Regions from separate parts of the Dermabacter sp. genome, predicted to be linked through region 1. Evidence: riboswitches for the same ligand, from Rfam matches in the RefSeq annotation. Region 1 holds a riboswitch; the other holds the start of a gene.
What was found. Region 1 has a riboswitch for thiamine pyrophosphate ahead of E6X30_RS03810 (ECF transporter S component). Riboswitches for the same ligand answer to the same signal wherever they lie in the genome.
Positions count from the first base shown of each region.

Region 2: it holds a riboswitch for thiamine pyrophosphate, as region 1 does, so the genes downstream of both, thiM (hydroxyethylthiazole kinase) here and E6X30_RS03810 (ECF transporter S component) in region 1, are expected to answer to the same signal.

Region 1 is NZ_JAWFZC010000002.1:133,717-144,086, reverse strand. It holds gene E6X30_RS03850 (glycoside hydrolase family 3 N-terminal domain-containing protein) at 1-923, opposite strand, end outside; gene E6X30_RS03845 (carbohydrate ABC transporter permease) at 933-1,799, opposite strand; gene E6X30_RS03840 (carbohydrate ABC transporter permease) at 1,796-2,764, opposite strand; gene E6X30_RS03835 (sugar ABC transporter substrate-binding protein) at 2,854-4,158, opposite strand; gene E6X30_RS03830 (N-acetylglucosamine kinase) at 4,289-5,299, shown strand; gene E6X30_RS03825 (ankyrin repeat domain-containing protein) at 5,287-5,688, opposite strand; gene E6X30_RS03820 (ATP-binding cassette domain-containing protein) at 5,685-7,850, opposite strand; gene E6X30_RS03815 (ECF transporter S component) at 7,847-8,455, opposite strand; gene E6X30_RS03810 (ECF transporter S component) at 8,452-9,096, opposite strand; TPP riboswitch at 9,150-9,255, opposite strand; gene E6X30_RS03805 (hypothetical protein) at 9,302-9,886, opposite strand; gene E6X30_RS03800 (M13-type metalloendopeptidase) at 9,890-10,370, opposite strand, start outside.
Region 2 is NZ_JAWFZC010000003.1:130,687-141,056, forward strand. It holds gene E6X30_RS04890 (hypothetical protein) at 1-274, opposite strand, end outside; gene gndA (NADP-dependent phosphogluconate dehydrogenase) at 439-1,899, shown strand; gene E6X30_RS04900 (helicase-associated domain-containing protein) at 1,991-4,213, opposite strand; tRNA gene E6X30_RS04905 (tRNA-Leu) at 4,257-4,329, shown strand; gene E6X30_RS04910 (YggS family pyridoxal phosphate-dependent enzyme) at 4,443-5,150, shown strand; gene E6X30_RS04915 (MFS transporter) at 5,214-6,593, shown strand; gene E6X30_RS04920 (Bax inhibitor-1/YccA family protein) at 6,671-7,615, shown strand; gene E6X30_RS04925 (hypothetical protein) at 7,693-8,688, opposite strand; TPP riboswitch at 8,798-8,909, shown strand; gene thiM (hydroxyethylthiazole kinase) at 8,892-9,770, shown strand; gene thiE (thiamine phosphate synthase) at 9,767-10,370, shown strand, end outside.

The sequences.
Region 1 (10,370 bases):
CCCGAACGAATAGCCTCAGCGATCGCGTCGTGGGCCTCGACAAGCATGTTCTCGCCATCGCGCCGGATCGACGTCCCAAGACACAGCAGGTGCGCGCCTGCCTCAAGCGCCCGCACGGTTGCCTCCGCGTAGCCCACCGATTCGGTGATCGCCCCCATGTCGAGAGCATCGGTCACGAGGAGTGCATCGGGGTTGATCTGCGCAGCAAGAGCATACGACCACGGGGCAATCGTCGCGGGCCCATCACCGAGCGACGGCACACACATGTGGCCCGTCATGAGGGCATCGGGCGCGCTGCCGAGCTCGCGGAAGGCCGCGACGTGCTGGGCGAGGGCGTCCTCGAGCGACAGGGCGACCGTCGGAACCCCCAGGTGCGAATCAACCGCAGTGTCTCCGTGCCCGGGAAAATGCTTCGCACAGCTCAGCACCCCCGCGTGCGAAAGCCCCTCGCATACCGCCCGCGCATGCCGCGCGACCGGCCCCGGCGACGTGCCGAAACTGCGGGCACCGATCACGGGATTGGAAGGATTCGTGTTGACGTCTGCGACGGGGGCGAAGTTCATGCGTACGCCAATCGCGGCGAGAACCCGCCCGATGGCCTCGCCGTATTCGCGTGAAAGCTCGGGATCATCGATGTCCCCGAAACCACGGGCTGCTGGAAACGCGCCGCCGCGCGCCGCATAGAGCCGAGTGACGTCGCCGCCCTCCTCGTCGATCGTGACGATCGGCTCTGTGCAACTCGCCTCACGCACCTGGGCGATAAGCCTTTGGGCCTCGCGCGTATTCGGCGTGTTGTACCCGAACAGGCACACACCGCCGAGTCCGGCCTCGAGCGCCTGCGCGAGCCATTCAGGGACGTCCGTGCCGGGAAAAGACGCGAGAAGCGGGGCGAGAGCATCGGCATCAAAACGAGACTGAGACATGGTCACCTTCTAACCTTTGACCGCGCCTGCCGTGAGCCCCGACGACAGCTGGCGCTGAACGAGGACGAAGAAGATCACAACGGGAAGCGCGATGATGGTCGAGGCGGCCATAATCGGCCCCCAGTCGGCCGTGTTCTGCGTGAAGAACGTCCGCAGACCAACGCCTACCGTGTACTTCGACGAGTCCGTCATAAACGTGAGGGCAAAAATGAACTCGTTCCACGCGGTGATGAACGCGAACACGCTCGTGGCGACGAGACCGGGGGCGACGAGCGGCAGGAGAATCGAGAAGAACATCCTGAACCATCCGGCGCCATCGATGTAGGCGGCTTCCTCAAGTTCCTTCGGGACCGCGGCGACGAAACCCTTGAGGTTCCAAATCGCGAACGGAAGCGAGAAGGCAAGATAGACGATCACGAGCCCGAGGAGCGAGTTGAGCATGTTGAGGGTGCGCGCCTGGAGGAACAGCGGTATCACGAGAGCCTCGAGCGGCACCATCTGCACCATGAGCACGAGAACGAGCACGACGGTGCGAAGGCGGAAGCGGTAGCGGGCGACGCCAATCGCGGCGAACAGCGCGATTGCGCCCGACAGGAGTACGGTGCCGGCCGCGACGATGAGCGAGACCTTGATGTACTCGAAGAAGTTCGCGTCGATCAGGACGGTTTTAAAGTGGTCGAGCGTGAAGCTCGTGGGAAGAATGCCCGCGCCGCGCGAGTTGGCGTGCGTATCGACCGCGGTCGTGAGCATCCAGTAAAACGGGAAGAGCGCGTAGAGGAGCAGAAGGGCGATGCCGAGAGCCTTCGCGATATTTGCGGGGCGAAGCGGGTTCTTCTTATTGGCGGGTGTGGCGCCGGTGGGAGCGGTGGTGCTCACAGTTCATCCTCCTTCATGAGTGCGCGCATGTAGACCACGGAGATCGCGAGAAGGACGAGAGTGAGAAGCACCGCGATAGCAGAGCCCATACCGTATTTCCCTTGCCCAAACGATTCGGTGTAGGACCACACGCCGAGGTTCATCATGTGTCGGTTCGACCCATCACCGCCGGGCATGAGATAGATCTGCGTGAAAACCTTGAAGTCCCAAATCGTCGACAAGATGATGCACACGGCGAGGATCGGGCGGATCATCGGGATGGTGACGTTCGTGAAGCGCTTGAACGCACTCGCGCCATCGACCTTCGCGGCCTCATACAGGGACTCCGGGATCGTGAGGAGACCGGCGAGGGTCGTCACGGCGATAAAGGGAAAGCCGTGGTACACGACGTTGAGCGCGGCAATTCCGTAAAACGCGAGGCGAGAATCCCACCAGTTGGCACTGCCCGGAGTGAAAAGCCCGAGTGATTCAAGGACGCTCGCCACGAACCCGCTCGTGGGGTCGAAAAGCCACACAAACACGTAGGTGCCGGTAAGCGCGGGAACGGCCCACGCGACCATGATCGCGCCGATGCAGATGTTGCGCCACGTGAGCGAGAGCGTATTGAGAAACAGCGCAACGGCAACGCCCACGAGCATCGTCAGCACCACGCACACGGCCGCAAATCCGACGGTGTTGGGAAGCACGGTTGTCCACAGATGCGGGTCGCTGAGGATCGCCGAATAGTTGGCGAAGCCCACGTAGTTGGTGGTGCCCTTCAGCAGGTTACGCAGGCCGTAGTCCTGAAGCGAGAGGTCGAATACGCGAAACAGGGGGAAGATCAACAGGACCGCGAGCGTGAGGAGCCCGGGTGCGAGGAGCAGCCACGGCGGCAGGTGTCGGCGCGCCCACATCGACAGTCGTGACGAGCGGCTCGTGTCAGCCGGGGGCAGCGCACTCTCGTGAGTGTCGTTCATGGTGGTCATCGAGGAAGCTTTCGAACGTGGGCTGGGGGCTCGGGACCCAGCCCTCAGCGAGTGGGTCCCGAGCGATGGTCGGTGAACAAAAATACGGCTTAGGCGCCGAAGATTCCGTCCATTTCCTTAGCGGCAGCATCAGCAGCAGCCTGCGGAGCCTGGCCACCAGCGAGGACGTTGCTCAGGAGGTTCGGGAGGGTCTTCTTGCCCTCGATCTGGCCCCACATCGGAGTAACGGGTACGGACTTGCCGGCCTCGGTCATTTGCGAAGCAAAAACCTTTGTGAGGTCGGTGCCGTTCTTGATCGTCTCGTCGAGCGCTGACTTCGTGCCGGGGAAGAAGTTCGTCTCTTCGCTCCACCGGGTCGCGAATTCGCCGGTTGTCATGAGCTTGATGAGTTCGAAGGCGAGCTCCGGCTCCTCGGAGTCCAGGAACCGGCACAGGTGGGAACCGCCCACGAAGCTGCCGGCAATCGCCGAGTCCTTGGCGGGGATGGTGAAAGCCGTGAGCTTATTGAACAGCTCTTCGTCGCTTGCCTTCACGGTTGCGGGCACCCACGAACCGGTGATGAACATGGCGACCTTGCCCTCCTGGAACTGCTTGAGGGAGTCGGTCTCCTTCCAGGTCGAGGCCGCCTCGGTCGACGAGCCATGCTTGAGGGCGAGGTCGGTGTACCACGTGAGGCCCTCGACTGCGGGCGCTTCGTTGATGGTGGCCTTCCAGTCTTTGCCGGAGCCTTCGGCAATGTCGCCGCCTGCTCCCCAGATGAAGGGGAGGAGAGCGAAAGGGGATCCGCCGTTGACCGGGAACGGGATGACGTCGGGATTCTTCGCCTTGAGGGTTTCGATCATGGCGAGGAGGTCATCCCACGACTGGGGCTGGGAGTTGACCCCCGCAGCTTCGAGGATCTCCTTGTTCGCGAGGATCGAGCGGATGCCCGCGTACCACGGCATGCCGTACAGCTTGCCGTCAAGCGTGCCCGCTTCCTTGAGTGCATCGATGAGGTCCGAGTCAATTCCGGCCTTCTTGACGTCTTCCGTGAGGTCGTCGAGGCCCCCTGCATCCGCGAACTCGGGAGTCCAGGTTGTGCCGATCTCGGCAACGTCGGGGCCGGTGCCACCCGCCATGGCGGTCACGAACTTGTCGTGCGCGCCATCCCACGGCTGGACCTCGACCTTGAGGGTCGCGCCCGTGTGCTTGGTGAACTCCTCCTGGAGGGCCTTGACGTATTCGTCAGTCTTGGCGTTCGTTCCCTCCATGATCCACAGGGTGATGGTCTTGCCGTCATTGGCGGCCTTATCGGTGGGGTTGGAGGAGGAACCGCCCGAATTGCCGCACGCGGCGAGGCCCACGGTGGCCGCGCCGAGTGCTCCGGTGGCGATGAGGTTCCTGCGGGTGATCATAGTGTCTCCTTTGAGCTATGGGGGACGGGCACCGTCGTGAAAAAATATTTCATCCGTATGCCTCAAGATGAAACTTACCACAACTTGTGGGGTGGATGACATACTGGGCGAGACCGAAAGGACTGCTGACATGCCGATTTCCGTGATTCTGGGGGCCGACGTCGGAGCGACCCATACGCGCCTCGCAATCGAGGGAGCCGATGGGCGAAGTGGCGAGAGTTTCACGCCGGTCCGCGTCGAGGGCGCGGGGTTTAACGTGAGATCCTCCGGGCCCGACGCGCTCGAGCACTTCGAGCAGACACTTGCGCGCGCCTTCGCCCCACTCGACACCGGCAGCACCCTGGAAAAGGCCGTCTTCGGCATATCTGGAGCGGGGCCCGCCCGCCACGAGCGCATCGAGGCGCTCGTGCGTGAGGCCGTTGTCTCGCAATCGGCCTCTCACCACATCCAGGTCGATCCCGCCAACGTTCGTGTCGTCGATGACCTCTGCACGGCATTCGCGAGTGCCTTCCCGGCATCCGCGTCACGACCCACCGGCGTTCTCGTTCTCGCAGGTACCGGCGCGGCAAGCGTGAGCTATGTGCGGGGCGTGGAGTCGGTGCGCCGCGATGGCATGGGATGGCTGCTAGGAGACGTCGGCTCAGCCGTGTGGCTCGGAAAGCGCGCTCTCGAGGCAGTGGCGGCGGACCTCGACGCGCGCGGGAGCTCGACAGCCCTCACCGACCGTGTATGCGCGGCGCTGGGCTTCAACCCACGTGACACCGCGGCCCAGCTCGACCCGCGCCAAGCGCTCATCCGTGAAGCCTACGACCTGACCCCGGCCGAGTACGGGCGTTTCGCCCCGATCGTGACCGAGCTCGGTCACTTCGGCGAGGGCGAAAGCGACGAGGTCGCGCGCGAGATCGTCGCGCAAGCCGTGGACAGCCTCCTCGAGGGGGCCCTTGTGCTCGCGGATCCTCTTCGCGGCAATTCACCCGTGAGTGTCGTTCTCGCCGGTAGTGTCCTCACCGCTCGCGGCCCGATTGGGGATCTCATGCGCTATGCGCTCGAACGCGAGGGGTTCGACGTGCGTGAGGCTGCCTCGCCGCTCGAAGGCGCGCTTGCGCTAGCGCGCGCGGAAACTCGCCTTCAGAAGTCGTAGGTGCGGGAAAAGAACCGAGCGCTCTCGCGCGCGCTGGGCACTCCCGCATCCGGGTCAGCGCCGGCCTCAACGAGCACCTCGACCACGTAGTCGAAGCCTTTGAATACGGCGCCCGCGAGCGGACTTTGCCCACGGTCGTTGAGAAGGTCGACGTCCGCGCCGTGCTCTGCAAGCAGCTTCACGAGTGCCGCGTGGCCGTGGTAGGCGGCAAGCATGAGCATGGTGTTGCCGTCTGCATCTTGCATGTTGAGGGGAATTCCCGCCTCGATAGCGGGGCGGAGAATCTCGAGGTTCCCCTCGCGTGCAGCGTCCATGAGGGCGCGCGCGAGTGCGGCGGCCTCATCGGCGTCGGCGTCGGTGCCGGGCTGGGGCGCGGTGTTTTCACTCATGCCACAAGCGTAGCGATGATGGGCGCGGCCAGCAGGACGATCCCGAGTCCCACGCCCCACGCATCGTGCCACGTGAACTGCGCACTATGGACCCACGTGCGCCGTTGCGCCGTCGCGAAACCGCGCGCGTCCATCGCGAGCGCTTGGATCTCCGCGCCGCGCAGCGTCGAGACGAGAAGCGCAAACGTTGCACCGGCGTAGAGTGCGAAGGAGTTGCGCTGCTGGATGCCGCGGATGCGGCGCGTAAAGACGATGTCGCCCCACTGCGAAAACACGTGTCCGAGCCGCGCGAGGCCCGCACTCATTGCTGCCGCGAAACGCGCGGGAACATGACACTTTTGGGCGAGAGCCTGACCGAAGCGGGTCGGGTCCAGACCTTCAAGAAGGATCGCGCCGGGGCCGACCATGGCGAAGATTCTCAGGCCCTCGACGCCGGCGCTCTGCCATGTCGACAGTTCGCCGAGTGGCCTGCCGGAAAGAATTCCGGCCGACCACGCGATGGTGAGCGCCGCGAGCACGATTGGTGCAAGGCGCGTCATGAGCCGGGCTGGAGTGCGCCAGGCGAGAGGGATGAGCGTGAGCGTGAGAATGGTGCCCGTGAGCGTCGGCGCGAGCGTGTGCATTCCGAACGATCCCGCGAAGGCTAAAGCGGCGATCGCGAGGATCGTGAGTGGATTGAGCTTATCGGCAGCGACGGCGCGCGGCGGGTGGGGAACGCGCGGGATCGGGGGAGCGGGGGACGGGTCCGACGGTTGCTTGCACGCGATACTCTCTCGGAGATCGTCACGCCCCGGCGCTGCCTCGAGGGCAATGACTCGGTCGCACGCGCGCACGAGCCGCTCGTCATGCGTGGCCGCAAGGACCGCGCGGCCGCTGACGAGTGCGCGAGCAATGAGCTCAGCCACCGCACCAAACGCCGCGTCGTCGAGGCCCACAGTCGGCTCGTCGAGCACGAGAATGTCGCGGCCCGAGGCGAGTGCCGTCGCGAAGGCGAGGCGACGCTGCTCACCCCCTGAAAGCGTGAAGGGGCCGGCGGATTCGAGGTGAGCGAGGCCTGTCGCCTCGAGCCACGCCCGTGCGGCCTCATCGTCGTTCGGATCCTCGGCGCCAGCTTTCACCTCGTCGAGGACGGTGCGGGCGACGAAGCTCTGCTCGGGGTTTTGCGGGAGCCATGCGGCTCGAAACGGCGCTTTCTTCGCTGCGCGCTTACCCCTACCCGTACGCTCGCGGGTCTCCTCGAGAAGGTAGCGGATCAAGGTGGACTTGCCGATGCCACTTGGACCCGTGAGCGCGGCGAGCTCTCCGTTGTAAAGCTCGACGTGAACGGGGCCGGCAAACAGAGTGCGGCCTTCGAGCGTCGCGGGAACCTCGAGGTCAATGAGAGCGACCCTCTCGCTGCCTCCTCGCAGCGATTTTTGTTCGCTGCCGAGCGCACTTTCGCCACGAGAGCCGTCCGCGCGCCATGCCCCCGCGGGAGCGTCCTCAAGTATCTGACCGCCCGCACCTATGCGGATGACGCGGTCGACGTGGGCGCGCCAGAGCTCCACTTGGTGATCCGCAACGACGAGGGTGAGGCCCTCGGTTGCTTCGCAAATGGCGTCGCGTACCGCGAGTGCCGTCTTGGCGTCGAGCATTGCAAGCGGCTCGTCGAGAGCGATTGCCCCGGCACCCGTGGCGATCAGGCCCGCGAGGGAGAGGCGCTGCTGCTGCCCACCAGAAAGGTGGTAGGGGTTGGCATCGAGCGGAGAGGAAAACGCGGCCGCGGCGTGTGCATCGCGCACCATTGCGGGCATGCGTGCAGGATCAACGCTCGCATTTTCCGGGCCGAAAGCGGTATCGATTCCTGTCGTCGCGCCCACGAACGAGTGGACGGGATTTTGCACCATGAGGGCGACGCCCGGCACGGGAGATGCTTCGGGAAGTGGTGCCGAGGGGTCGACCCCTTCCGGTGGGTCCTCGGGGATGAGGCCGCTCAGGGCCTTGAGAATCGTCGATTTTCCCGAGCCGCTCGCACCCGTGAGAAGAACGCGTTCACCCGCAGCAATCTGGAGGGAAAGGCCAGAGAGAACCGGGGCCCTACGCCCCGGTGGTGTATAGGTGAAGTCATCGATCCCCACACCCACGGCACGGCGGGTGGAGGCAAGCGTCGGGCTCTCACTCACCGCTGTGCGGCCTCCTCACGCCCGGGTGCGAAATTCCCGAGAGCCCCGGTCTTCGCAAGCGCGCGCACGATTGCCGGCGCCGGCAACGCAAGCAGAATGACGCCAGAAATGATGAACAGTGCGAGGTGGGCGAATCGGAACGGCATGGCCCAACTCGGGAAGAACACGAACTGCTCCCAAATCCACTGCAAAACCATCGAGATCCAGGCGCCTGCGAGAACCCACTTAAACGACGGCTTCGCGTATTTCGTGGCGGCACCCATGACCTCGAAGCCGATCGCAACGATCGCGCCCGAGATCAGCACCGTCCACCCGAAGTGCGAGCCGAGAAGTGCCTCGATGATCGCGCCAATCCACATCGTGCCAAGTGCCGAGCCGGGTTTACGGACGATGAGCATCGAGAGCGCCGCCGGCAGAGCCCACGGACCCGCGGCGATGCCTTCACTGGGCGGGAAGAGCGAGAAGACGGGCTTGAGCGCGCCGAGCCCGGCGGCGTAGGCGAAGAACGCGACGCCCGCGATCAGGCCCATTGATACAACAACGAGAAGATCAATGGTGCGGTAGCGAAAAGCAGAATGGTTATCAGGAGCAGCTGTCGTCATCATGCGTCGATTCTAGAACCGCCACGCGGGGCTTGAGAGACGGCAAAGTCCCTGCCCACCGGAAACTGATTGAGTGCACCGGCCTTCGCGAGTGCCGTGACGATAGCGCGCCCGAGAGCCGCGAGAAGCGTGAGGGCGCTGATCCAGAAGAATACGAGAAGCATGACTTTGTAGCCCGCAGACCACGAGGGGTAGTACGCGGTGATCTCGTAAAGCCATTCGAAGAGGGTCGACAGAAGCGAGCCGCCAATCACGACCGCTGCGCTCGTACTCGCCCACCCCGAGAGCGCGAACGCGATCTCGAAACCCGCGCCCTGGATGAGGCCGGAGATAAGCGCGCCGACACCGAAATGGCTGCCAAGGAGAGCCTCGAGGCACGCCGCGATAATTTCCGCGCCGAAGGCAGCGCCTGGGCGGCGAACGATCAACATCGCGACGAGAGCAGGAAGGCACCAGAAGCCAGTGAGGAGGCCCTCGAGCGGGGGGAAAACCGCGGTGAGAGGGGCCACAAGGTTGTACAGGTGCGCGTAGCCGGCAAAGGCGACGCCGAAGGCTACGCCGACCATGACGATCACGACGAGATCAATCGTGCGGTACTTAATGCGCTCGGAAAAGCCCGCTCGCGCTGTGCGTTGATCAGTCATCACCACTCCTTCCACTCGGAAGGGGCATGCTCGTGAAGCGGCGTGGCCGCGGCATGCGAGAAATCCCGACTCCCTACGCCGGTGCTAACCGGATCAGGTTCGAGGGTCAGCGCCCTTTGCGCACTCTCAGCACCGGTCGGTGCTCCCCTGTCTGTTGGATGACGCCCACAAGTGTACAGGCAGGTGAGGGCAGTGCCGCGAGCGCTCAGCGCGCAAATGTGATGGCCTTCGCGATCGCCTCGGCGACCTCGCACGGGTGCTCGGGGCTGAGCAGGTATGCCCCTCCGTCTCGGCCGATGATCTCCACGAGCTCACCGCCGCGGGTGACCGCAAACCGCGTGTCGGCCTGCGGCCCCACAAGCGTGCGAGGTTTGAGCGGCGCCACCGGGCGCACCTCATCCATGCGGGAAACCGCGACTTCGGCGCGCCCGAGCCCGATGTTGCCCACGAGTGAGCCGACCCGTTCCGGTGCAACGACGCGGATCTGCACCGTGCGGAAAATCTCGAGCGGCCACGTGGGCCGCGCGAGGAAACCACCGAGCTTCGGTGTGAGGCCGCGCTCGTCTACGACAAACCCGATCGTCGTGCGCATCCACGCCCATAGTGCATACCCCGCGAAACCGATCGCGAGGAGGATAGCGGTGCCGAGTCCGGGGTCGCCAAAGGTCAGCAACACGAACAGGCAGATTGCCGCGCCGATCACGAGGGTGAGGATGACGCGGGTCCACGCGACCCGCCCCGGCCTCACCCTGCCCTTATACGGAGTGAGGTACTCGTGCTTGTGTGCCATCGTCTACCAGATGCTCACGCGGCGCTCGGGAGCGAGGAACAAGCCGTCGCCCTCCTTCACGCCGAAGGCGTCGTGGAACGCGTCAACATGGCGCACGACCCCGTTCGCGCGGAACTCCATGGGCGAGTGCGGGTCGATTGCGAGGCGACGAATGGCGTCGGCCTCGCGGTTCTTGCCGCGCCATACCGCACCCCACGAAAGGAAGAGGCGCTGGATGCCCGTGTAACCGTCGGACCCCACCTCGTGTGCCGCTTCGCCAACCTCATTGAGGTAGGCCTTGAGCGCGATCGTGAGACCGCCGAGGTCGCCGATGTTCTCGCCGATCGTGAAGGCGCCGTTCACGTGATGCTCATCTGAGAGGTCGCGCGGGCTCATCGCGTCGTAGTCGGCGATGAGCGAGCGCGTGCGCTTCTCAAACTCTTCGCGGTCCGCCTCGGTCCACCAGCTCTTGAGTGCGCCGTCACCGTCGTACTTGGAGCCCTGA
Region 2 (10,370 bases), on a different contig from region 1:
CCGCAAGGATGAAGAGGTAGATGGCTCCCCAAATCACACCGGGAACGACAAGTGCGACCCAGTTCTTTGTGAAGGCCTGCCACGCCCACGAGAACGACTTCGAGATGTCGTTGCCGACGTCGGTGCCGGGGGCGGGGCCATCGTACGCGCCGCCCGGGGCGTATCCCACATTCGGCTGCTGCCCCTGAGGTGAGTACTGGGGTTGTTGGTACTGCTGCTGGTTCGTTGATGGGTTACTGAACGTCCCAGGAGATGGGGTGTACGGATCCGTCATGCTCTTGTTCCTCTGGTCGGCTTATGGCACCCCGATGCTAAGACCGGGACCGTCGGCCCCCATTATTGCGTATCGGGGCTGTACACAGCACAGGCTTTTAGACTGTTCGTGAACGAGCGCCACCTTGCGCCACAGTCCCATAACACCGAAGGAGCCGCACGAGCATGGCCAACTTTGATCCCGCCCCCCATTCTGTCGCCGACATCGGCGTGACCGGCATGGCGGTCATGGGCTCGAACCTCGCCCGTAACCTTGCCCGCAACGGATTCAAAGTGGCGATTCACAACCGTTCCGTGGAAAAGACCGAGCGTGTGATTGCTGAGCACGGTCAGGACGGCGAGTTCGTGCCCGCGGAAACCATGGACGAATTCGTCGCCTCGCTTCAGAGGCCCCGCGTCGCGATCATCATGGTCAAGGCTGGCAAAGCTACCGATGCCGTGATCGAAGAACTCGCGAGTCGCATGGACGAGGGCGACATCATCGTGGACTGCGGCAACGCGCTGTTCAGCGATACCCTCCGCCGCGAGCAGGAGCTTCGGGCACGCGGCCTCCATTTCGTGGGGGCGGGCGTATCCGGCGGCGAAGAAGGCGCCCTCAACGGCCCCTCGATTATGCCCGGCGGGTCGAAGGCAAGCTACGACCGTCTCGGCCCCATGTTCGAAAAGATCTCCGCCCATGTGGACGGCGTCCCGTGCTGCACCCACGTTGGTGAGAACGGCGCCGGCCACTTCGTGAAGATGGTCCACAACGGCATCGAATACGCCGACATGCAGGTCATCGCCGAAGCTTACGATCTCATGAGCAAGGCGCTCGGCATGAATGCCCCCGCGATCGGCAAGGTTTTCGAGAAGTGGAACGAGGGCAACCTCAACTCGTTCCTCATCGAGATCACTGCGGCCGTCCTCACCCACACCGACAACGTGACTGGCAAGCCGTTCGTCGACATCATCCTCGACCAGGCCGGCCAGAAGGGCACCGGCGCATGGACGTCGAAGACGGCCCTCGACCTCGGCATCCCCGTCACCGGTATCGCCGAAGCGACCTTCGCACGCTCGACCTCGGGCGGCACGGAGCAGCGAGAGGCCGGACGCGCCGTCCTCAAGGGCGAGACGCAGACGATCAAGATCGACGACGCCGAGCAGTTCATCAGCGACCTTCAGCAGGCGCTGTATGCCGCGAAACTCGTGAGCTACTCCCAGGGCTTCGACGAGATCAAGGCCGGCGCCAAGGAATACGAATGGGACATCAAGCTCGGTGACATGGCGCGCATCTGGCGCGGCGGCTGCATCATCCGCGCGGGCTTCCTCAACCGCATCACTGAGGCTTACGAGCGCAACCCCGAGCTTCCGTTGCTCCTTGCCGATGAGTACTTCACTGCCGAGATTACGAAGTGCATCCCCGCGTGGCGTCGCATCGTCGCGTTTGCGGCAGCCGTCGGAATTCCGGCGCCCGTGTTTTCCTCGACCCTTGCGTACTACGACGCGGTGCGGGCCGAGCGTCTCCCCGCGGCCCTCGTGCAGGCGCAGCGCGACTACTTCGGCGCGCACACCTACCGGCGCGTGGATGCCGAGGGCACGTACCACGTGGAGTGGACGGGCGACCGCACGGAGACCCGCCAGGACTGACTCTTTCCCCTGAATTGCATAGGGGTTGCGGGGGTTTCGTTGCGGCGAATAACCCCCACAACCCCTATGCAATTCACGAAGTAGGGAAGGGTTAGGGCAGGAGCACCCGGTGAATTAGCACCGTGAACTCCTCGCCCGATTCCACATCTCGCGCACGCAGCCTCCCGCCCTCGAGCGCGAGCGGCTCAACCCGCAGCACGCGCGTGCCGCCGCGGCCGTCAACAATGCCGATCTGCACCTCGCGCTCCTCGGCAATCGCCGCGAGTAAACGCTGAGGAACGCTCACCTCCTCCAGGCGCCCCGAATCGGCAGCGCGAATGCGCGCGACAGCCTCGGAAGGGTCGACATCGAGGACCTGCTCGCGACCGTCGGCCTCCAGCTCAAGCCCCACGGGCCCACCGCGCACCGAACCGAGTGTGCGCTCATCCACAGCCGGGCCACGACCGCCTGCGGCAAGAGGTGCGAGGCCAGCGGCTCGCGCCGACCCCATCACGAAACCGGGATCCCCACTCGAGATCACGACGGTCGGGGCGAGCCGCTTGAGGCCAAGCCGGAGCGCCTCGCTCGAATCCATGAGTCGATCCAGGTGTTCCTCCTCGCCCGTGATGAACGAGGTCGCGGGGCCGACGGTGACCTGGCCACGCTTGCGTGCCTCATCCCGCACGAGGTAGGCGAGCACATCGGGAACACCCGTGAGCGAAAGTTCCGCGAGCTCTTCCATGAGGGCATCGGCGGAGCCGCCAGCGCTCAGTGCCCGCGCGATCGACTCGCTGGTCACGCGCGCCACAACCCCGGCGCCGCGCGAGATGATTTCGGTCCATTCGAGTACCGCCGCAACCCGCGCAGAGGGCAGGCCGGGCACGGTCACGGTGAGATCCGCGTCGAGCAAGATGTGGTCGACGGGTTCGGGAAGCTTCTCGTCGAGCGCAGCTTCGAGAACGTCGAGTGCCGCCACTTCCTCGAGCGAGAGCGATTCGAGGGCCGCGGGAGCGAGCACGCTTGGAACGCCGTCCACGATGAGCCCGAATGCCTCGGCCTCGCGCGTGAACGCGTACGCCTCCTCGATCAGGGCTGCGCGCTGCACCGTGGGGAACGCCCACGCAAGCGATTCCGCGAGACTCGCCGCGCTCGCTTCCCGCTCGGGGTAGTCCGCGAGGTGGCGCAGCATGTGGCGCCGGCGCACTTTCACGCCTTTTCTTCCGACGCTTGCCGAGAGCGCAGCGCGCGGAGTTTCGCCGGTGCGAGGCTCCCCTTGGGTGAGGCCGTCGAGGCTGACTTCTCCGAAGCGCGTTCCGGCGAGCGCGCCGAGGTAGTTGGAGCGCACGTACGCCGAGCAGAGGTCGGCCCAGCGGCGTGCGGGGGAAGCGTCGGAAAATTCCCCGTACTCGCGCGTGACCTGCCAGGTTTCGCCGTCGTTGCCGATGAGCCCGCCGACCCATGCGGCGTGGATGACGCTCGTCCACGTCTCGTGGCTCGTGCCTGCGGCGGCGGCGAGGCGGCGCGCGTCGCGCAGGGGAATTCCGCCGCGTTTGAGTACTGACGGTGGATCCGCGTGCCACGTGCTGATCGTGTGCGCGATGCGGCTCGCCTCGAGTGCCGCCTCGATGGCCTGTGCGTCGCGAGCGCCCTCGAAGCGCTCGGGTGCGGCTTCGGGACCCGGGGTGGGGGCGTGGGCGAAAGTGCGGTGGACGATGCCGTCGCGAAGGGCGAGATGGACGGTGCGTGGGATGAGCAGGCGAGGGCCGTCGGCTCCATTGACTTTCGTGATGAGGCGTGCCGATGAGAGCTGCTTCGCGAGTGACGAGGTCGGCGAACCCGTGAGACGCGCCGGGGCGAAGGCGAGCGAGTAGGCGACTTCGTGAAGCGAATCAGGGAGATCCTCGATGATCGTGCGGGCCTCATCTGGCGACGGGTCGCTCGAGAGGCGAGGGGCGAGGCCAGCAGGGTGGGGGAGGGCCTCGGCGAGGGCGCGCACGGGAACAAGCGAGCGCCCGCTCTCATCCGTAAACACGAGGCCGAGCGTCGCGAGCCGGTACACGTGCGGCGCGATCTGCTCGGTCGAGGTGCTCACAGCACGCGCGAGCTGTTCCGGGCTCACGGGCCCCGCGTAGGCGGCGAAGACCTCGGCGAGTTGTAGCTCGGGCAGAACGAGACTGCCCAGTGCCCTGTGGACGCTGCTGGGCTGTGTGGCGCGCGCGGCGAGCGGGGCGATGCCAAGCGGGATGGGAGAGGTGAGATCGCGGCGCGCGTTTAACAGTTCGATGAGTCGTGCGTCATCGAACTCTCTCAAGGCGTCGGCAAGAGTGCGGGCCATGCCTTCAGCCTATCCCCTAGGATGGAGGGGCCCTTCGGGCAATGCCCCCATAGCCCAACGGCAGAGGCAGAAGACTTAAAATCTTTTCAGTGTGGGTTCGAGTCCCACTGGGGGTGCGACGTATCCAGGTCCCGTCTTTCGCGCACGCCGCCGTGATATGACGGATATATGAGGCCACCAGAGTCGATGGCCCGTGCATGGAGCGAAGGCGAAAGGGACGCGAAAAGACATGATGAGCGAAAAGATCGACGAACTTCTACCTCGGATTGAAGCGGCGCTTGCGCGCGGCGGGCGGTCGATGGATGATCTCCTGATTCTGCTCGCGACCAAGACGCGCACCGCTCAAGAGATTCGCGAGGCCGTGGAGCTCTTCGAGAAGCGAGGCGTCAAGGTGGACGTGGGCGAGAACCGCCAGCAGGAGTTCGCCAAGCATGCCGAGCTCGAGGATCTGCACGAGGCCGGCGTCATGCGCCACTACATCGGCACGATCCAGTCCAATAAGGCACGCGACATTTCACGCTTTGCGGATCTCGTCCACTCGATCGATCGCGAAAGTGCGCTGACGAGCATTGAGAAGCGCGCGGCGAACGACGGGAAAGTGCAGCGAGTCCTCATCCAGGTGAACACCTCGGGCGAGGAGTCGAAGGGTGGCTATGAGCCGGACCTCGGTGTTCTCAGGGAGGTCGCCGAGCGCTGCGCCGAAAGTGACTCGCTCGCGCTCGAGGGCCTCATGACAATCGGCACGAACACGGACGACGAGGTGGAGATTCGTCGCTCGCTTCGCCAGTTGAGGGAGCTTCGCGATGGTCTCGGCATCGAGGCTGTCAAGGAGCTGTCGATGGGCATGAGTAACGATCTTGAGATCGCGATCGAGGAAGGCGCCACTATTGTTCGCGTCGGCTCGGCAGTGTTCGGCCCGAGGGACTATTCTCACTAGTGCATCCGGGCCCGAGGGCGCGCAGCGGATCGGCCCACCCGTCATATCCCGCGAAGGACTCTCGTGCGCCCCACTTCCTACGACACCCTGACGCCATTTCAGCGTGCATTCGCCCTGTTCGCGATCGCGATCGGCGGGTTCGGTATCGGCTCGAGCGAGTTTGTGTCGATGGGCATCCTGCCTGACATCGCTCATTCGCTGCTTCCCGAGCAAATGGCGGTGAATCCCGAGCACGCCATCGCGCAGGCCGGCTGGGCGGTGAGCGCTTACGCCTTCGGCGTAGTCGTGGGTGCCCCCACGGTGTCGCTTCTCGGCGTGAAGATCGCGCGGCCAAAACTCATCATGCTGCTCGCGCTCGGGCTGCTTGTGGGGTCGGTGCTGTCGGCGTCGATGCCCGTCTTCGGCCTGCTTATTCCAGCGCGGTTCCTTGCGGGCCTTCCGCACGGCGCCTTCTTTGGCGTAGCGGCACTTCTCGCCGCCGACGTCATGGGGCCGGGTAACCAGGGCAAGGGCATTGCGCTTGCCCTGATGGGGCTCACGGTTGCCAACCTGCTTGGCGTCCCGCTGCTCACGGCCTTCGGCCAGCAGCTCGGGTGGCGAACCGCGTACTGGATCGTGGCGGGCGTGTTTGCCTTGTCGATCCTCTTGCTGTTCCTCGCGATCCCGCCGCAGGAAGCTCCAAAGGGGCGCAGCGTCAAAGACGAACTCGGGGCGTTTAAGCAGCCACGCATGTGGATGGTCCTCGTGATCGAATGCGTGGGCTTCACGAGCTTCTTCGCGATGTACGGATACATCGCCGATGTCACGGTGAGCGTTGCCGGTATCGACAAGCTGCTCATCCCCGTGATCCTCGCGCTCGCGGGTGCGGGTATGACGCTCGGCAATTGGATCGCGGGGCACCTCACGGACTGGTCCTACCGCGCGAGTCTGTTCATCGTGTTCCCGATCTTTATTCTGATGTTCATACTGCTCATTGCGCTGCGAGAAAACCCAGTGGGCTTCGGCGTGGGTGTGTTCCTCGTGAGTGCGACGAGCTCGATCACGAGCCCGCTCATGCAGGCGTGGCTCATGACGAACGCCGGCAAGTCCGTCACCCTCGCGGCCGCCTCACACCACGGCGCATTCAATGTCGCGAACTCCCTCGGCGTCATGTTCGGTGGATTCATTCTGAGCGCCGGCTTCGGGTTTTCCGCGGTGCTCTACCTCGCGGGCGGCCTCGCCCTGTTCGGCATGGTTGTGACGTTCGCGGGTCTGTGGATCGATCGCGATGGCGTGCATGACATCAACGCCCTCAATGACGAGAGCGAAGATACGACGTTCGGCGTGAGCATTCTGCGGACGCAAACGGGAGAGATGGTGGCGATTGCGGCAGGTGCGGCGGGTGAGAGCGTCGCGCTCGAGGCCGACGATGCCTATCTCGAATCGCATCACCGCGCGGAATAGCGCGTCCCTGAAAGTCGTTGGATTAACCGTAACTAGACTGTGGGCACGTAGCGATGCCCTCGAGAAAAGGACACCCTGTGGCGCGAAACAACGCAATCTTGAACAACAGCCCCGCTTTCCGTAATTCCGGCGGCTATGCTCCCGCACCGGAGTACAACCAGGCCCCGGGCACCCAGCAACAGTGGGGCCAGCCCCAGCAACAGTGGGGCCAGCCTCAGCAGCAGGCGCCGGGCTACCAGGCTCCCCAATCCCAGCAGGGCGGCTACAGCCCGGCCGATCTTGAAGCCATGTATAACCGCCCGGCCGCAACCGGCTTTGACACGGGCCGCATGACATGGCGCAACACCATGAACGCGATTACCGCGACCTTCGGCGTGATCATCGCCGTCGCGTTCGTGATCATGATGCTCCCGACTGTCACGGCGCTCGTGATGGGAACGGAGGAAGGCCGCCAGATCGGCTTCGCTTTCGCGTCGATCGCCGCGATCGTTGGCGCTATCGGAAGCTTCGTGACCGTTCTCGTGAACGCGTTCAAGAAGACGCCGAGCATGTGGGTCACCCTCGCCTACGCCGTGTTTGAGGGCCTGCTCCTCGGTGGCATCAGCCTGTTCTTCGAGACGGTCTACCCGGGCATCGTGCTTCAGGCCGTGATTGGCACTCTCGCCGTCGCCGGCTCGATCACCGTTCTTTTCCGCATGGGGAAGCTGCGTACGAGCCCGAAGCTCACGAAGATGTTCCTCATCGCCTTCGGTGCCTACTTCGTGTTCACGCTCGTGAACCTCGTGCTCGTCCTCCTCGGCGTGACTAACCTCCGCACGGGCATGCTCGGCGTCGTGATCGGCTTGGTGGCCGTGGCGCTCGCGAGCTACAGCCTCGTGATGGATCTCGAGGTGATCCGCAACGGTGTCGATAGCGGCGCCCCCAAAGCCTATGCCTGGACGGCGGCCCTTGGCCTCGCCGTAACCGTGGTGTGGATGTACACGGAGATCCTCCGCATCCTCGCGATCTTGCGCGACAACTAACCGCGCACAGCAAGAAACGGCCCGGGCCCTGAGGGGCTCGGGCCGAACTCATTCTTGGGAAGTCGAGTATCCGACGCCTACTCGGTGACCTTGAGGGTCGCGATAGCTTCCTCGAGTCCCTTCACGTGTTCGGGGTGGTCGGCGGCAACGTCGGAGACGAGTGCGCTTGGCCCCTTGGGAGTCTCGACGACGATCGCGGTGACGATCGAGGCGTTTGTGGTGCGCAGCCGTATCCCCTTCGATTTCGGGTCGAAACCGTAGGTTGCCTGGACGATCCACGCGGGCCTTCCGTCGACGGTCGTCGATTTGCTCGTGTAGTTCGTGATCTTCGGGTTGTCGCCGAACTGCTCGACAACGTTGAAGTGTGTGGCGTAGCACTGGAACATGGCGATGGCCATCTGCTCGGTGCCGGGGTAGGGGCCCTCGACATCTTCTTGCCACTCGATGCGGCCCACGGTGACGACGCTGTACCAAAACGACTCGACTTGCTTCGAATAGGCGCCCGTGTCGTAGAGGTACGGCACGTTTTCGTTCTGGTACCACTCCGAGTCCCAGTTCTTGGGAACCGTGTATTCGAGGCCTCCGCCCTTGATGGTGTTCCCGCTCTGGGTGCGCGACACCGTCGGCTTCGAGGACATGAGGCACTGCGTTGTGGGGGCCTGCGTGAAGATTTCGGGTGGCGGCTCGTTCGGGGCGGCCGGCGTGGGCTGCTCTTCTTTGTTGTTAGGGTCGCCCTGGGTGTTGACGCCAACGGTCGAGCCTTCTTTGGCGATGGGTTCTTCCTCGATGCTGCGCATCGCGACTTGCGAGACGAAAAGGCCCAGGGCGGCAATGAGCGCGATACCGCCGATGACGATGCCGATGACGACTTTGCGTGAGCTGTTGTCCTCACTGCTGTCATGGAGCTGGGCGTTGAGGGCTCCGCTCGGATCCTCTCCCCATCCGGAAGCGCCGCTTGCCCCGGAGCCGTCGGACCTCCCGCTGCCCGTGCCAGCCGAGCCCGCAGAGAAATCGGGCAGGCGAGGCTCGTGCGGGCTCTCCTGGCCCGGGTCGCTCTGATCGGGTGTGCTCACGCGCGTCCCTTTCCCTTTCGCCAACGTCTCATGTCGTCGCCCTTATTCTCACACTCCTTGACTGCGGCGGCTCTCAGAAGGTGTCGACCCAGGTAGCGATAGGGTTATACGACGTGACTCGGGGTGTCCCGGGGCCCGATTGCGGGTCCCGAGGGCTGAGATCAAACCCGTCGAACCTGCTCTGGAAACCTACCTGCGAAGGGATGTCACTCGTGACACAGTCATACACCGCCGGCATCGACAAAGCCGTGAACGCCATGCGCGAGGCCACACCGCTCGTGCATTGTTTGACGAATACAGTCGTTCAAAACGTCACCGCGAACGTGTTGCTCGCCGCTGGCCAGGCCCCCGCGATGGTCGATCACCCCGGCGAAGCTGCCACGTTCGCGCAGATTGCGAGCGGCGTGCTGGTCAACACCGGCACGGTCGCGCCGCACCAGGTTGAGTCGATGCCGCTCGCGGCAGAGGCGGCTGTGAAGGCGGGCGTGCCGTGGGTCCTCGATCCCGTGGCGATCGGTGCGCTCGAGGTTCGAACGTCGCTCGCGCACCGCCTGCTTGAGCTCGCGCCTACGGCGATCCGCGGCAATGCGTCGGAGATTTCCGCGCTCGCGGGCCTCGGCGCGGGTGGTCGTGGCGTGGATGCGACCGATTCGGTGGACGACGCCTTGCCTGCCGCCGCATCCCTCGCCGAGCGTACGGGCGCGGTCGTTGCCGTCTCCGGCAAGCGCGACCTCATCGTGTGGGACCGCGAAGGCGACATCCGCGCGCTCTGGCTCGAGTCCGGCCATGACCTCATGCCGCGCGTGATCGGTACGGGCTGTGCGCTCGGCGCCACGATGGCCGGGTACGTGAGTATCGCTCCGGCACTCGAATCTCGTTTTTCCGACGCCACCTGCGCGCCCATCGATGCGAAGGCCCTCGCGGTGCTCACGGCCCACGCGCACTTCGGTGCCGCCGGACAGCTCGCTGGTGAGCGCGCCTCGCGCCCCGGTTCGTTCGCGGTCGCGTGGATCGATGCGCTCGATGAGCTGAGCGGCGCCGACATTGCCGCACGCGTGCGCGTGACCGAGGCGTCGGCATGAACGCCTCGGCTTCGCGCGAGCGCGCGGCGAAAGCCGACTGGGCGCTCTACTTCGTGACTGACTCGGCGATGGCAGGCGGTGCCGATAAGGTACCCGCCCAGGTTGCCGAAGCGATCGAGGGCGGCGCCCACGTAATCCAGGTGCGAGATAAGGACCTTGATGACGACGCCTTTGTCGAGCTTGCGCGCCAGGTGCGCGACGTGGCCCGCGAGGTGGGGGAGCAGCACGGCCGGGAGATTACGGTCATCGTCAATGACCGAGTGGAGGCCGCTCGAGAGCTCGGTCTCGACGTCCACGTGGGTCAGGGCGATATGCCGGCATCCCAGGTGCGTGAACTCCTTGGCGCCGAGGCGATTATCGGCGTGAGCGTGTCGAATGCCGAACAGCTCGAGGGTGTGATCGCCGAGGGCTTCGCCGACGTCGTTGGCATCGGCCCGATCTGGAACACCGCGACAAAGACCGATACCGACCCCGCCGTGGGTCTTGAGCAGCTCGCCTCTCTCACCACGTGTGCACACGAGGCCGGTATCGTGGCGGTGGCGATCGGAGGTATTTCGATTCGCAACGCGAGCGAGGTCGCAGCTACGGGCTGTGACGGTA